DNA from 4 places in the Cronobacter muytjensii ATCC 51329 genome. Region 1 is predicted to be linked to each of the others. Evidence: predicted binding sites of a transcription regulator. Region 1 holds the regulator's gene; each other region holds the start of a gene.
What was found. Region 1 encodes Fur, which represses iron uptake genes when iron is present. Its sites were predicted from a motif close to ATAATAATGAGAACNACTATCAA; they were not measured.

Region 1 (4,214 bases):
TACCGATAAGCAGATGGAGTACATGATGTATCCGCGTCTGCTGGCCGTAGCGGAGCGCGCCTGGCACCGTGCCGCATGGGAGCAGGATTATCAGGCGGGGCGCGAGTATAAGGGCGGCGAAACGCATCAGGTCGATATGCAGGCGCTACAACGGGACTGGACGCGTTTTGCGAACCTGCTTGGCCGTCGCGAACTGCCGAAACTTGAGAAAGCGGGCGTGCAGTTCCGTCTGCCGGTGCCGGGCGCACGCGTGAAAGCAGGGGTATTGCAGATGAACATCAGCCTGCCTGGCGTGACGATGGAGTATTCCACTGATGGCGGCGCGCGCTGGCAGCCTTATGACGCCGCGCAACCGCCGCGCGTGACGGGCGAGGTGCAGGTACGCAGCGTAAGCGTGGATGGCAAACGCCACAGCCGGACGGAGCGCGTACAGCCGTAACGCGCTTTTTAAAAAAGCCAGCCTCCGGGCTGGCTTTTACGTGTGTTAAAGCGGTGTCTTACAGCGCCTCTGGCAGATGGTGAACGGCAAGCAGTTTGCCTTTGCTGATTTCAATATGTTTCGCGCTGCGTAGCTGGGACAAGGTTTTCATTACCATACTGCGGGAAAGATTTGTTTTTTTAACAATATAATCGGCGACGTTAATCCGGTTACGCATAAACTCATCCATCGACGCCAGACAATCGATATTGGCTTTAATCATACTGTAGCTGTTTCTGCCCAGCATAATTTCTTCCCGATAGCAAAGCATATTAATTATCCATGAGGACAAAATAAGAAGATGTAACTGGCAATGATTTTTTTCGATTTCCTGCATGAAATAATCAAAAGGAATTAACTGATAATGACATTCTGAATCAGCCTGTAATTTTATGAATTGGGATTTACCTAAATTCCGCGCCAGGCCCAGAACCGAAGGGGCGCTGCATTTTTCCAGCAACAGGCGGTCACTCTGGCGCATCAGAGAAAACTGACCGCCGCGAATGATGCAAATTTCCCCGTCTCGCAACGGGATAAGCGTATTTTTTTCCGCACGAGACCAGTTGCCGTAGCTATTGAAAATATCGGCAATGCGGTAAATCTCAGCAAGAGGTTTAGAGGGTAATACCATATTGGTTACCTTGTTTAAAATAAATTTATGTCGTTGCTGTATCTTAATGGATGCTTTTTTATTGCTGCAATAAGGGGCAGAGAAGAGGGAATGAACAACGGCAATCTTTCGTTGGCTAACCGCTTGACCGATAAAGATATTTATCTTTTCTGAATTTATATTTAATAAAATATATGTGGTTTAATTAAGCATTGTGCGCTGTATTAAAATACACATCTCTGTGTTATTAATCCAAAATGATACATGTGTATTTTCAGCGTCTGGTTTTCAGACAATAAAAAAGCCGACAAACGTCGGCTTTGGATCAGGCGTTATGGCAAGCGTTACTTCTCGCCGACCTCGTGCGCGTGTTCATTCTCGCGGCAGTCGCCATCGGCACAGTGACCATACAGATAGAGGCTGTGGTTGGTCAGGCGGATGCCGTGACGTGTCGCGATTTCACGCTGACGGGCTTCAATAGAGTCATCGCTGAATTCGATCACTTTGCCGCAATCGAGACAGATCAGGTGATCGTGATGATGCTGTTGCGTCAGCTCGAAAACGGATTTACCGCCTTCGAAGTTGTGACGGGTGACGATGCCGGCATCGTCGAACTGGTTCAGTACACGATAGACCGTGGCAAGGCCAATCTCTTCACCCATGTCAATCAGACGCTTATAGAGGTCTTCCGCACTGACATGATGATTGACCGGTTCCTGCAGCACTTCGAGGATTTTTAATCGAGGAAGCGTGACTTTCAGGCCGGCCTTCTTTAATGCGGTATTGTTGTCAGTCATGCGGAATCTGTCCTGTTGCTTAACGACTCGCCCCAGAAGGGAGCGATACATCGGATACGCCGAAGATGAATGCGTCTCATTATAGAACTGACATGCCTAAATGAAAACCGCAAGCGTCCGGCAAAAAAGAGCTTAAAAATCGTGGACCCGCCAGCGTTTTGCACGGGGAGGCCTGATAATTAAGGATGCCATTGTACAGCGTAGTGAGGGAAAGTTAAAAATTTGTAGCAATTATTTTCATTGCTTTTATCTATCAACCGGCGCGGACGGTCGCCCGCGCCGTTTATCATCAGGCGTTGATGATTTCCTGCAGGTGCAGCTCTTCGGAGACCTGTTTCACCCATTTTTCAACGCGTTCCGCCGTCAGCTCCGGCTGGCGATCTTCATCAATTGCGAGGCCGACAAAGTGATCGTCGTCTGCGAGACCTTTGGACGCTTCGAAGTGATAACCCGCCGTCGGCCAGTGGCCAACAATGGTCGCGCCGCGCGGCTCGATAATATCGCGAATGGTGCCCAGCGCGTCGCAGAAGTATTCTGCGTAATCTTCCTGGTCGCCGCAGCCGAACAGCGCGACCAGTTTACCGTTGAAGTCAATTTCTTCCAGCGTCGGGAAAAAGTCGTCCCAGTCGCACTGCGCTTCGCCGTAGTACCAGGTCGGGATGCCAAGCAGAAGAATATCGAACGCTTCCAGATCCTCTTTGCTGCTTTTAGCAATGTCATGCACTTCAGCAACGTCTTTCCCGAGCTGTTTCTGGATAATTTTCGCGATATTTTCGGTATTGCCGGTGTCGCTGCCGAAAAAGATGCCTACGATTGCCATAAGAAGAATAACCTCTTGAATCTAAATGTGATGGTGCTGGCATAACGCCCACAGATAGGGCAATCATAGCAGAACAGGTGAAGGTGCGGAAACGGTATCAGGCGCCGGGTGCACTCTCTGCTACATTGCCCCGTCCTTTTGGGTAAAATTCAGACCAGACCTTACTCCTGCAAGGCTTTCAGCTGAGCGAGGAGCATAGCTTCTATCAGCTCGCTGCGGCTGATATTACGCGCCTGAGCCAGATGGTTCAGCGCGTCCACCGCATCGGCGTTCAGCTTCAATTCCACGCGCTTAAGCCCGCGAACTTTGTCACGCTTAAGCTGGTTGCGCTTATTGATGCGCAGCTGTTCGTCGCGCGACAGCGGATTGGTTTTCGGTCTGCCCGGACGGCGTTCATCCGCGAAAAGATCGAGCGTTGTGCGGTCCGTTTGTTCTTTTGCCATGGTATGAGTATAGACAGGGGAAACAGGCTGCCGGGGCGGGCCCGGCGGTATTTCAGCGCGCCATCATACATCAGGCAGCGAAGCGCGCCAACGCATCCGGCGCGCGACGGCGCCGGTCGGTCTGTTTTTAATCAGTTTCCAGAAAACGCCGGATAGCGCGCAGCACCGCCTGCGGCTTTTCGGCATGCACCCAGTGACCCGCGCCCGCGATAACGTGCGCGCGGGCCTGCGGGAATTGCGCCAGCAGCGCTTCGCGGTGCGCTTCTTCCACATAAGGCGACGCGCCGCCACGGATAAACAGCGCCGGGCCGCGCCAGGCGGGGAGGGGTTCCCAGCCGACAATATGGGCGTATTGATTCCACAGCACCGGCACATTGAAGCGCCAGACGCCATCGACAAACGACTTCAGCAGAAACTGAATCACGCCTTCTTCCGCGATATACTGGCGCATGATATCCGCCGCCTGCTGGCGTGTTGTCGCGCCCGCATCGCTCACCGCGTTGACCGCCGCGAAAATGTCGTCGTGGCGGCGGACCTGATAATCCACTGGCGCGATATCGATAGCCACCAGCTTTTCAATGCGATCTGGCGCCAGCGCCGTTACCGCCATCGCCGCTTTGCCGCCCATCGAATGCCCGATAAGAATCACTTTCTCCAGCCCCAGCGCATCCAGCGTATCGAGAATGTCCTGCGCCATCGCCGGGTAATCCATCGTCTCGCTACGCTCAGAAAGCCCGTGGTTACGCAAATCGACCTGCACAATATTGTTATCCTGCACCAGGTCGCGGGCCAGCACGCCGAGATTGTCCAGGCTGCCAAACAGCCCGTGAATTAACACAATCGGTGTATTTTGAGTCGGTTGTTGCGCAGATTGCGTGCGGGTATTTAATTTCATGGCAAAGTTCTTTTTTGGCGACTGACAGGTTAGGTTATCATGTTGACCATTCTGCCGCCCGGCTGCAAGGTTCCAGTTAATTCCGACTTTTGCGGCCTTCCTGGTTTGACGCTATCCGCTGTTGGGTTTTAACTCTATAATCCCAATGACTTGTATTCAGAAAAGAAATCG
Region 2 (4,214 bases), 1.8 Mb from region 1:
GTGCTGATGCTGCAAAAGGTGAAGCGCGCGCTGGCCGGCGGCGGCGTCACGCTGTTCGCGCAGCCGATACGCAACGCGCAGGGAGAGGGCTATGCCGAGATCCTGGCGCGTCTGAATTGCGACGGTGAGCTCATCTTACCCGATAAATTCATTCCGTTAATCGCCCGCTTTAACCTCAGCGCGCGCTTTGATATGCAGGTACTGGAAAAACTTCTCCGTTACCTTCACGCGCACCCACAGACGCGCCCCGGCGCGCGCTTCTCTGTCAACCTGATGCCGCTGACGCTGCAACAGCAGGGGATCGCGCAGCAGGCTATCGCACTGTTTGAACGTTATGGGGTGCCAGTCAGCGCGGTTATTCTGGAGGTGACGGAAGAGCAGGCGCTCTCCGGCTCGGAAAACACCATACAAAATATCGCGCTGCTGCAGGAGCGCGGGTTTTGCATCGCGATTGACGATTTCGGCACCGGCTATGCCAATTTTGAGCGGCTTAAAAATTTACAGGCCGATATCATCAAAATCGATGGCTGCTTTGTGCGTAATGTGGTGAGTAATCCCTTTGACGCGCTGGTGGTGAAATCCATTTGCGATCTGGCGAAGGCCCGCTCGCTGACCGTCGTGGCGGAATTTGTCGAAACCCCGGCGCAGCGGGATCTGCTGTTTTCGCTGGGCGTGGAGTATATCCAGGGCTACCTGCCGGGAAGGCCAGAACCGCTGGAGCGCAAGGCATAAAAAAACCGGAGCCTGGCTCCGGTTTTCGCATGATGATGGTGGCGATTACAGCACGAGTGCGGCAATAGAGGCTGAGAGCACGCTCACAAGCGTTGAGCCATAGACCAGCTTCAGGCCGAAGCGGGATACCACGTTGCCCTGTTCTTCATTCAGGCCTTTGATAGCGCCAGCAATAATGCCGATAGATGAGAAGTTAGCAAAGGAAACCAGGAACACAGACAGGATGCCTTCCGCGCGCGGAGAGATAGTGCCTGCCAGTTTCTGCAGATCCATCATCGCCACGAATTCGTTGGACACCAGTTTGGTCGCCATAATACTGCCCACCTGCAACGCTTCGTTTGCCGGCACGCCCATCACCCAGGCCACCGGGTAGAAGATGTAACCCAGAATGCCCTGGAAGGAGATGCCAAGTACGGCGGCGAACAGTGCGTTCAGACCGGAAATCAGCGCGATAAAGCCAATCAGCATCGCGGCCACGATAATCGCCACTTTGAAGCCTGCCAGAATGTACTCGCCCAGCATTTCGAAGAAGCTTTGCCCTTCGTGCAGGTTAGACATCTGCAAATCTTCTTCATTTTCAACGCGATATGGGTTGATGATGGAGAGGACGATAAAGGTGCTGAACATGTTCAGGATCAGCGCGGCTACCACGTACTGCGGTTTCAGCATGGTCATGTACGCGCCGACAATCGACATGGACACGGTAGACATCGCTGTCGCGGCCATGGTGTACATGCGGTTACGCGACATTTTGCCGAGAATATCCTTATAGGCGATAAAGTTTTCTGACTGTCCCAGAATCAGCGAGCTTACCGCGTTGAAGGATTCCAGTTTACCCATACCGTTCACTTTCGAGAGAACCGTACCGATAGCCCGGATAACAATCGGCAGTACGCGAATGTGCTGCAGAATACCGATTAACGCAGAGATAAAGACGATAGGGCAAAGCACTTTCAGGAAGAAAAATGCCAGGCCTTCATCATTCATTTTGCCAAAGACGAAGTTTGTCCCTTCATTAGCAAAGCCGAGCAGTTTTTCAAACATATCGGCAAAGCCTTTAACAAAGCCCAGACCGATATTGGAATTAAGGAAGAACCAGGCCAGCAGCACTTCAATAACCAGCAGCAGGCCAATATAAGGCAGACGAATTTTTTTGCGGTCGTGACTTACCAGCAAAGCAAGCAGCGCTACAACGGCGAGCGCCAAAACGAAATGAAGAACGCGGGACATATTTGCTCCAAATATGAGGCAGGTTTAATTTCCGTGCACATTCTATGCAACAACCATTTAGAAAACGAGATCTGCAACACACTATAGTTACGTCATGTGACGAAACGCTAAAAGAGTGATCGAACATACAAAAATGTTATGTTGCGTAAAGCAGTGAAAGGTTATCTTTTGCTGCTACACTTTTAACACACGTGGGCGCATTTTAGTGTGTTTTGCTCGCGTACCTCGACCTTAACCCGCCTTTCATTGATTTCAGCTATCAGAACCATCAGAGATTATCCAGCCTAATGAACTTGATAATCATTCTCATTTTGGTAGCATGAAACATAGCAAAGGCTATATTTCAGGGGCAGACATGAATCACAGTCGCGTTGAGCAACGTCGTGGCCGTACAGCGCGGAAGTTAAGGCTGGCACTCATGGGGCCTGCTTTCATCGCTGCCATTGGCTACATCGATCCGGGTAACTTCGCTACGAATATTCAGGCCGGAGCCAGTTTCGGCTACCAGCTACTGTGGGTGGTGGTATGGGCCAACCTGATGGCAATGTTGATTCAGGTGCTCTCCGCCAAGCTTGGGATCGCGACCGGTAAAAACCTCGCGGAGCAGATCCGCGATCACTATCCGCGTCCGGTTGTCTGGTTTTACTGGGTGCAGGCGGAGATCATCGCTATGGCGACCGATCTCGCGGAATTTATCGGTGCGGCGATAGGGTTTAAGCTTATCCTCGGCGTGTCGCTGTTGCAGGGCGCGGTGCTGACCGGCATCGCCACATTCCTGATCCTGATGCTGCAAAAGCATGGACAAAAGCCGCTCGAAAAAGTGATCGGCGGGCTGCTGCTGTTTGTGGCGGCGGCATATATCGTGGAGCTTTTCTTCTCGCAGCCTAAGCTCGCGGCGCTTGGCAAAGGAATGCTGATCCCAAGCCTGCCGACCTCGGAAGCCGTGTTCCTGGCCGCGGGCGTACTCGGCGCTACCATCATGCCGCATGTTATCTATCTCCACTCGTCGCTGACGCAAAACCTGCATGACGGCTCGCGCAAAGAGCGCTACTCCGCGACCAAATGGGATGTGGCGATCGCCATGACCATTGCGGGCTTTGTCAATCTGGCCATGATGGCGACGGCGGCGGCGGCGTTTCACTTCAGCGGACACACCAAAGTGGCCGAACTCGATCAGGCTTACCTGACGCTCGAACCGCTGTTAAGCCATGCGGCGGCGACAATTTTCGGTTTGAGTCTGGTTGCGGCGGGACTCTCCTCGACGGTCGTCGGCACGCTGGCGGGGCAGGTGGTGATGCAGGGATTCGTGCGCTTCAGCATTCCGCTCTGGGTGCGACGCTCGGTCACGATGGCGCCGTCGTTTATCGTCATCCTGATGGGCCTCGATCCTACGCGCATTCTGGTGATGAGTCAGGTGCTGCTGAGCTTTGGTATCGCGCTGGCGCTGGTGCCGCTACTGTTCTTTACCAGCGATAAAAATCTGATGGGCGAACTGGTCAACACGCCGTGGGTCAAGCGAACCGGATGGGCGATTGTGGCGCTGGTAGTGGCACTCAACATCTGGCTGCTGGTAGGCACCGCGCTCGGATTATAACCGACGTAAAAAAGGCAGGCGCGAAGCCTGCCTTTTTTGTTCGCTCAGAACATTATCAGTGGTGATGACCGTGGCCGTGGCCGCGACCATGTTTACCCCAGCCGCGACGGTCATCGCGATCTCGCCAGCCTTCGCGATAGCCGCGCTCATACGCCCGGCGATTATCCCAGCCGCGATGCTTATCCCAGCCGCGATGGCGGCCATTGTCATGACGCCACCAGCGGTCGCCGCGCCACTGGTAATGGTTGTGCCAGTAATCGCGGTCGCGCCAGCGGCCGCCGTCCCAGTAGTTACCGTAATTGTCGCGATCGCCAATTTGTAATTTGATGGATGGCAACAGGGTGATTTCGCCAGCGCTGGCGACAAGCGGGGCGGTACCCACGAGTAACGCTGCTGCAAGAATCAGTGACCTGAACATACTTATCTCCTTCACGATCGGGGCCGTTGGTGGCCTGTTGCAGTAATATTACGGACCTGTAAATCCCTGCAGCATCGCTCCGACTCTGAAAACAGGTATGACCGCACTTTTTGCTAAAGCAGCCTGACCTCATGCACTATGACAGAATCGCCTCGATCGCCTGACGTTCTTCTGCTGAAAATTCCCGTTTCGCCAGCATGCCCACCGCGTCGTCAATCTGGCTGGTTTTGCTGGCGCCGA
Region 3 (4,214 bases), 1.7 Mb from region 1:
AAACGCCTTCTTCAGTGAAGATGCGGGTCATACCCACTTTTTTACCGACTAAACCAATCATTGTTTCAACCTCTCAATCGCTCAATGACCTGATTAACCCAGGCTGATCTGCACGTCTACACCGGCAGCCAGATCCAGACGCATCAGAGCATCAACGGTTTTCTCGGTTGGCTCAACGATGTCAACCAGACGCTTGTGAGTGCGGATTTCGTACTGATCACGCGCGTCTTTGTTAACGTGCGGGGAGATCAGAACGGTAAAGCGCTCTTTGCGGGTCGGCAGCGGGATCGGACCACGGACTTGCGCACCAGTGCGCTTAGCAGTCTCGACGATTTCCGCGGTTGATTGATCGATCAGACGATGATCAAACGCTTTCAGGCGGATACGGATTCTTTGGTTCTGCATGAGACCAGAGCTCCAATTATTTTATAGACGAAAATGATTACTCCTCGAACCCATTACGATTGATGGGAGAGTGTAATCGTTCTTACGTAGCTCCCCGATTGGGAGCATTGTAGATAGCCAAACCGCAGCTATCAGGGTTCATATTGAACCCGCCGTCATTAATGACAAGCCCGCGCATTATACGTAAATCTGGCGCCGACGCAAGCTCTGATTAGAAATTAAACATTCTTCCGTACCGCCTCGCAGTCTACTGCAACATGTACGTCCGCGGCTAAATTGGCTGGAATGTATCGCGTATCACTGAAAGAACGCCATTCGCTTCGCCGCACACAGATTGTATTTTTACGGCGTTATGAATGGCTCACCAGAAGGTGGTGATATGATTACGTTATGGTTATTGGGGTATATATTGCTGAACGCAGGGCTAGTGCTGAAAGATCTTCGTTATGGCCTGCTACCCAACAGCCTGACTTGTCCCCTCCTTTGGCTGGGTTTGTCTTACCATCTCATTTTTCAGTCACGCTTCCTCGCTGATGCGGTAGCGGGCGCACTCATTGGCTACCTATCCTTGTCGTTGCTTTACTGGGCTTACCGATGGTTACGTAATTCTGAAGGGCTGGGATATGGCGATGTTAAATATCTCGGCGCGCTTGGCGCCTGGCATGGATGGCAGATGTTGGGCCTGTTGCTTTTAACTGCCGCTTTGCTCGGGCTAATGATGTCGTTTTTCCTGTACCGTAAAAAAGAGCAGATGCATTTACGAAAAACCCCGCTACCTTTTGGTCCATTTCTGGCGGCAGCGGGGTTGCTTTGCAGTATCTCTACTTTCCAGATACTGGATGTATAAATGTTAGCTCTGTTCTTTAATCTGGGACTGAATGTAATTCTGCAGGCCAATTTTGCTAATAAGATCCAGCTCGGTTTCAAGCCAGTCGATATGGTGCTCTTCGTCCTCAAGGATTTTGATCATGATATCCCTGCTGACGTAATCATGAATAGAATCTGCATAGGCGATAGCCTCACGCAAATCTTTCGCGCCTTCCATCTCAAGAGTGAGATCGGAGCGCAGCATTTCTTCTACATCTTCGCCGATATGCAGTTTACCCAGGTCCTGAAGGTTGGGGATGCCCTCAAGAAATAAAATACGTTCGATATAAATATCGGCGTGTTTCATTTCATCAATAGACTCATGGTATTCGACATCGTTGAGGCGCATCAGGCCCCAGTTTTTGAACATTCTCGCATGGAGAAAGTACTGATTGATTGCAACAAGCTCATTTCCCAATAATTTATTGAGATAGTTTATTATCTTAATATCACCTTGCATTTTGCTTCCCTCCGCTTCCACTACATGAAGCGTAGATGGGCTGGCGTGGAAGTCAAAATCTGCGGTCAGGCAATTTCCTGATACTCAGGGATCTGCATCAGCTCGTCCTGCATTATTTCGCGGGCAGCGCGAACGCATTTACCACACTGATTGCCAATCGGCATAAATTTACGAAGCTGCTGGAAGGACTGGGGATGATGCTGACGTACCGCCTGCCGTATTTTTTTATCGCTGATACCATTACACAAACAAACGTACATGATAACTCCCGTTCAGTTTATGCACAAAGTGTAAATGAGAATGGTTATGATTACAACGAGGCAGGGACAGACTTTTAATGAGGGATGAGTGTCTTTAGAAAGTGTATAAACCTTTAGAACAACTTTTCCTTATAAAACAAAAGGGCGCCGAAGCGCCCTTTTCAATTCTGAGTTAATTAGCCCAGAACTTTAGCAACCACGCCAGCGCCTACGGTACGGCCGCCTTCGCGGATTGCGAAACGCAGACCGTCGTCCATTGCGATCGGGTGGATCAGGGTGACAACCATTTTGATGTTGTCGCCCGGCATTACCATCTCAACGCCTTCCGGCAGTTCGATGGTACCGGTCACGTCAGTGGTACGGAAGTAGAACTGCGGACGGTAGCCTTTGAAGAACGGAGTGTGACGGCCGCCTTCGTCTTTGGACAGAATGTACACTTCAGATTCGAACTTGGTGTGCGGCTTGATGGAGCCCGGCTTAGCCAGTACCTGACCACGTTCGATTTCTTCACGTTTGATACCACGCAGCAGAACACCTACGTTCTCGCCCGCGCGGCCTTCGTCCAGCAGTTTGCGGAACATTTCAACGCCGGTACAGGTAGATTTCGCGGTGTCTTTGATACCAACGATTTCCACTTCTTCACCAACTTTGATGATACCGCGCTCTACACGACCGGTAACAACGGTACCACGACCGGAGATGGAGAATACGTCTTCGATCGGCAGCAGGAACGGCTTGTCAATCGCGCGCTCCGGTTCCGGGATGTAAGAATCCAGGTGACCTGCCAGCTCGATGATTTTCTCTTCCCATTCAGCTTCGCCTTCCAGCGCTTTCAGCGCGGAACCGCGAACGATCGGGGTGTCATCGCCCGGGAAGTCGTACTGAGACAGCAGCTCACGCACTTCCATCTCAACCAGTTCCAGCAGCTCTTCGTCATCAACCATGTCGCATTTGTTCAGGAACACGATGATGTACGGAACGCCTACCTGACGACCCAGCAGGATGTGCTCACGGGTCTGCGGCATCGGGCCGTCAGTCGCAGCAACAACCAGGATAGCGCCGTCCATCTGAGCAGCACCGGTGATCATGTTTTTCACGTAGTCGGCGTGGCCCGGGCAGTCAACGTGCGCGTAGTGGCGAGTCGGGGTGTCATATTCAACGTGAGAGGTGTTGATGGTGATACCACGAGCTTTTTCTTCCGGCGCGTTATCGATCTGATCGAATGCACGAGCAGAACCACCGTAGGTTTTAGCCAGAACGGTAGTGATGGCAGCGGTCAGGGTAGTTTTACCATGGTCAACGTGGCCGATAGTACCGACGTTAACGTGCGGTTTTGTACGTTCAAATTTTTCTTTAGACACGGCTATATTCCTTACTATAGTGCCCCCTCGCCGAGAGGGCACGGGACTTTGGTTTTAACCCTGAGGCTTATTTGCCACGGGCTTCGATAACGGCCTGAGCGACGTTGTTCGGCGCATCATCATACTTCAGGAATTCCATAGTGTATGATGCACGACCTTTGGTCAGAGAACGCAGCTGAGTTGCATATCCGAACATTTCAGACAGCGGAACTTCAGCGTGGATCTTCACGCCAGTCACTTCGGATTCCTGACCACGCAGCATACCGCGACGACGGCTCAAGTCACCGATAACGTCACCAGTGTTCTCTTCCGGAGTTTCTACTTCAACCTTCATGATCGGCTCAAGCAGAACTGGTTTTGCTTTCTTAAAGCCTTCTTTAAAGGCGATAGAAGCTGCCAGTTTAAACGCCAGTTCAGAGGAGTCAACGTCGTGGTAAGAACCGAAGTGCAGACGAATACCGATGTCTACTACCGGGTAACCTGCCAGCGGACCAGACTTCAGCTGCTCCTGGATGCCTTTATCAACGGCCGGGATGTATTCGCCAGGAATTACACCACCTTTGATGTCGTTGATGAACTCGTAACCTTTCGGGTTAGAGCCCGGCTCCAGCGGGTACATGTCGATCACAACGTGACCGTACTGACCGCGACCACCAGACTGCTTAGCATGTTTACCTTCAATGTCGGTAACCTTGGTGCGAATCGCTTCGCGGTAAGCAACCTGAGGTTTACCTACGTTCGCTTCAACGTTGAATTCACGCTTCATACGGTCAACGATGATGTCGAGGTGCAGCTCACCCATACCAGCGATGATGGTCTGGTTAGATTCTTCGTCAGTCCATACGCGGAAAGACGGGTCTT
Region 4 (4,214 bases), 1.9 Mb from region 1:
TGCTCCGGGCTGTTGTAGTAGCCGCGGAAGGTGTACGGGCCACGCGTCATCAGGCGCCCCACCTGGCCGCGCGGCAGCGGATTGCCGTTTTCATCGGCCACCCAGACTTCGTCGTCCGGGCTCATCGGACGGCCCTGGGTTGTGAAAATACGCGCGTCCGGATCGGACAGACGGGTGTAGTTCACAAGCCCCTCGGCCATGCCGAACACCTGCTGAAGCTGGCAGCCGATCTCCGCCGGAATGCGCGCCGCGAGCGTGTCGGACAACCGCGCGCCGCCGACCTGCAGCAGCTTCAGCGAGGCCAGCTGGCGGTTATCGCCCCACTCGTTAATCGCCTGCAGCCAGAGGCTGACGGCGGGCGGCACCAGCGCGGTGACGTTGATCTGATGCTGTTCAATCAGCGGGAAGCAGAGCGTCGCGCTCGGATCGCGCGCCAGCACCACGCAGCCTTCGGTGAAAAACACGCCAAGCGCGCCGGGCGAGCTTAACGGGTAGTTATGCGCCGCGGGCAGCGCGCAGAGATAGCGCGTTTCACGGCTGAAGGCACAGATCTCTGCGCTACGGCGGATGCTGTAGTAGTAATCGTTATGGGTGCGCGGGATAAGCTTCGGCGTGCCGGTGCTGCCGCCGGAGAGCTGAAAAAACGCCACTTCATCGGCGGCGGAAGGCGCGGGTGAGAAACCGGCCTGCGGCTCTGCGATAAGCGGCTCCAGAGTATCACCGCGCAGCAGCGTCATGCGAAGCGATGGGGTTTTCGCGGCCAGCGCCTGCGCGTAAGCGTTATCTGCAAACAGCGCGTGCTCGCGGTCGGCAATCAGCAACGCAGGCGCAATCTGGCGTGCGTAGGCGTCAAGCTCGGTGCGCTGGTGGCTGAAGAGCGCATTGACCGGCGCGACGCCGATTTTCAGCAGCGCGAAGAAGACGATGTAAAACTCCGCCACGTTACCAAGCTGCACCAGCGCGGTGTCGCCGGTTTTCAGACCGCGACGCGACAGCGCGCCCGCAAGCCGCGTGGCGGCCGCGTCCAGATCGCGGTAGCTGAAGCGGCGCTCGCCGTCGATAACCGCGATGGCGGCGCTCTGCGCGTGGCGGCTGACGATATCGGTCAGCGGCAGATCGAGCCAGTAGCCTTTGGCGCGGTAGCGCGCGGCGAAATCATCCGGCCAGCGGGTGTAAGGGATAGTCATGCGCAGAACCTCAGTGAAGACCTAAAACGTGAAGCATGGTGGAAAGTTTGGTGCCGGTTTCGCGCCATTCAGAGAGCGGATCGGAGGCAGGCACAATTCCGGCGCCCGCGAACAGACGTACCTGATTGCCGCGCAGCCGCGCGCAGCGGATGGTCACTACCCACTCGCCATTGCCTTCGGCGTCGCACCAGCCGACGATGCCGCCGAAGAGTTCGCGTTCGAACGGCTCCAGCTCGGCGATATACGCTTTCGCCGCCTCGTGCGGGAAGCCGCTTAATGCGGGCGTCGGGTGCAGCAGGCAGGCAAGCGACAGCGCGTTATCGTCCGCAAAGCGCGTCTCGCCCTCGACCGGCGTGGCGAGATGCCACAGCGTCGGCGTTGTAATGAGCTCCGGCGCGCCCGGCATCGCCAGATGCTGGCTGCGCGGCGCCAGCACGTCGCGCATCGCCTGAGTCACCAGTTCATGCTCATGCCGGTCTTTGGCGGAGCACAGCAGCGTCTGCCCGGCTGCTTTATCCTGCGCCGCATCAGCGTGGCGACGCGCGGAGCCGGCGAGCGGCAACGAGCTGAACGTATTGCCATCTTTGCGCAGCAGCAGTTCGGGGCTTGCGCCAAGCAGCGTGCCGCCATCGGGCAGCGGAACGTGGAAGTTAAAGCTCGCCGGGTTTTGCGCCACCAGACGCGCCAGCAGCGCCAGGCTGTCCGGCGTCTCTTCGGTAGTGATATCGATAAGCCGGGAGAGCACGATTTTGCGTACCGCCGGCGTGTCGGTCAGCGCAGCGGCGCGCGCCACCATCGCCATAAAGGCGTCCTGTTCCGGTATCGCCTCGCGGCTTTTCACGCGCGGCGCGGCAGCGGCGCGCTCAGGCAGCGTATAACCTGCGGGCGTAAAATCGCTGCGGCTTTCGGGGATAAACAGCGCGGAGGGCTGGCGCGTGTCGAACGGGATAGCGCCAACCACTATCGGGCGCGCGATGCCGCTGCGGCGGGCGCGGTCAAAGGCGTCGCGCAGCGCGGTCTGAAACGCGCCGTGGCGCGCTTCGCCATCGGCTGCCGGCGTGTCCAGCCGCGCGAAACAGCCGCGGGTGGTAAAACTGTGATAAGGCGACATGAAGAAAAAGCTGTCAGATGAAAGGGATGCGGTTGCCTTGCGGCTCTCCTCGACCAGTGACGTGTCCATGCGCTCCTCCTGTACCAAAAAAGAGAACTGATAATTGTTATCATTTGTATTTGGTGGCGTAACCTAAGGCGAAATGGCGGGCATGTCAACCGCAGAGGCAAATTCACGGCGTCGTCACCGCTTGCATCCTGTCGGCAAATCGTGAAAATGAGAAGCATTATTAACTCTTCTGACAGGATACGTTGCCGTGACGTTCATTTCCGCCCTGCGCTCCACGCTCGCCGCCAGCCTGCTGGTTTTAGGAATTTCCTCAGTTTCACAGGCGGCAGACTGGCCGCGCCAGATAACCGACAGCCGCGGCGTGCAGACGCTCGAAAAAGCGCCGCAGCGCATCGTCTCCACCAGCGTCACCCTGACCGGCTCGCTGCTGGCGATTGACGCGCCGGTCGTGGCGAGTGGCGCCACCTCGCCGGGCAACCGCGTCGCTGACGATCAGGGTTTCCTGCGCCAGTGGGGCGAGGTGGCGAAAGCGCGTCACGTCGGGAGGCTGTACATCGGCGAGCCGAACGCCGAAGCCGTGGCCGCGCAGATGCCGGATCTCATTCTGGTCAGCGCCACCGGCGGCGATTCCGCGCTGGCGCTGTACGAGCAATTGTCCGCCATCGCGCCGACGCTGGTGATTAATTACGACGACAAAAGCTGGCAGCAACTCCTGACCCAGCTCGGTGAAATCACCGGTCACGAGAAACAGGCGGCCGCGCGCATCGCGCAGTTTGATAAGCAGCTCGCGCAGGCGAAAACGCACATGGCGCTGCCGCCGCAGCCGGTAAGCGCGCTGGTTTATAACCCGGCGGCGCACGGCGCGAATCTCTGGACCGCCGACTCCGCGCAGGGGAAACTGCTCGGCCAGCTCGGCTTTACGCTCGCGCCGCCGCCCGCCACGCATGGCCTGACCAGCATGGGCAAACGCCACGATATTATTCAGCTCGGCGGAGAAACGCTGGCCGGGGGGCTTAACGGCGAGACGCTGCTGCTGTTCGCTGGCGATGAAAAAGACGCCGCCGCGCTGATGCGCGATCCGCTGCTGGCCCACCTTCCTGCGGTGCAACATAAACGGGTATACGCGCTTGGCACCGAAACGTTCCGTCTCGATTATTACAGCGCCAGCCTGCTGCTCAAGAGGCTGGAAATTCTGTTTAAAGCGTAAAAAAGGGGCCGCCGGGCCCCTTTTTATTATGCCTGCGCCGGTTGCGGCGGCGTCTGGCGCAGACGTCGCAGCTCGCCGAAGAGCATCGTCAGGACGATAGCAATCACCGCGAGCCCCAGGCCCCCCGCGCTCGCGGCACTGACTGGCGAGAGCAGCGCGCCAACGCTGCCCAGCAGCGCCGCGCCGATGGCGTCGCCCGTGACGTTTTGCGCCGTCCACAGCCCGTTAATACGCCCGAGCATGTGATCCGGCGTCTGGGTCTGGATAAGCTGGTACTGGATCAGCGAGCTGATGCCGCTCAGGTAGCCGAACAGCGTCAGGCAGAAGAACGCCAGCGGCCACCAGGGCATCAGGCTGAACACGCCGACCGCCGCCAGCGCCAGCACCGAGGCGATAAGCATCGTGCGGCCGGGGTGCGGCGAATGCGCAAGCCCGCCGCTGGTAAGCGCGCCCAGCGCCGCGCCGAGCGGTACAGCAGCGTAAAGCACGCCGATTTCGCCGCTCGCCATCTGCCAGTGGTTCGCAAGCGCGGGATAAAGCACGCGCACCGCGCTCGCCATCGTCAACAGCGCGCCAGTAAGCGCGACGCCGCCGACAATCGGGCTTGCAATAAGAAAACGCAGGCCGTCCGCCAGCGCGCGCAACGGGTGCTGGCGCTGCATCTGCGGCGCGGGCAGCGCCGGGAGCGTAAGCAGCGGCA

Region 2: AFK63_RS04150 (Nramp family divalent metal transporter) is a predicted target of Fur. The motif match lies at 2,256-2,278, and genes of this name have one in related genera.
Region 3: bfd (bacterioferritin-associated ferredoxin) is a predicted target of Fur. The motif match lies at 2,027-2,049, and genes of this name have one in related genera.
Region 4: fepB (Fe2+-enterobactin ABC transporter substrate-binding protein) is a predicted target of Fur. The motif match lies at 2,395-2,417, and genes of this name have one in related genera.

What each region holds. Positions count from the first base shown of each region.
Region 1 covers NZ_CP012268.1:2,735,648-2,739,861, reverse strand. The annotation lists gene AFK63_RS12680 (beta-N-acetylhexosaminidase) at 1-439, shown strand, start outside; gene AFK63_RS12675 (helix-turn-helix domain-containing protein) at 498-1,109, opposite strand; gene fur (ferric iron uptake transcriptional regulator) at 1,433-1,885, opposite strand; gene fldA (flavodoxin FldA) at 2,175-2,705, opposite strand; gene ybfE (LexA regulated protein) at 2,867-3,148, opposite strand; gene ybfF (esterase) at 3,276-4,043, opposite strand.
Region 2 covers NZ_CP012268.1:887,373-891,586, forward strand. The annotation lists gene AFK63_RS04140 (EAL domain-containing protein) at 1-732, shown strand, start outside; gene AFK63_RS04145 (NupC/NupG family nucleoside CNT transporter) at 778-1,962, opposite strand; gene AFK63_RS04150 (Nramp family divalent metal transporter) at 2,318-3,556, shown strand; gene AFK63_RS04155 (DUF2502 domain-containing protein) at 3,612-3,974, opposite strand; gene mgrA (L-glyceraldehyde 3-phosphate reductase) at 4,111-4,214, opposite strand, start outside.
Region 3 covers NZ_CP012268.1:72,488-76,701, reverse strand. The annotation lists gene rplC (50S ribosomal protein L3) at 1-61, opposite strand, end outside; gene rpsJ (30S ribosomal protein S10) at 94-405, opposite strand; gene AFK63_RS00385 (prepilin peptidase) at 785-1,252, shown strand; gene bfr (bacterioferritin) at 1,256-1,732, opposite strand; gene bfd (bacterioferritin-associated ferredoxin) at 1,798-1,992, opposite strand; gene tuf (elongation factor Tu) at 2,169-3,353, opposite strand; gene fusA (elongation factor G) at 3,421-4,214, opposite strand, start outside.
Region 4 covers NZ_CP012268.1:841,540-845,753, reverse strand. The annotation lists gene AFK63_RS03905 ((2,3-dihydroxybenzoyl)adenylate synthase) at 1-1,187, opposite strand, end outside; gene entC (isochorismate synthase EntC) at 1,198-2,367, opposite strand; gene fepB (Fe2+-enterobactin ABC transporter substrate-binding protein) at 2,573-3,514, shown strand; gene entS (enterobactin transporter EntS) at 3,541-4,214, opposite strand, start outside.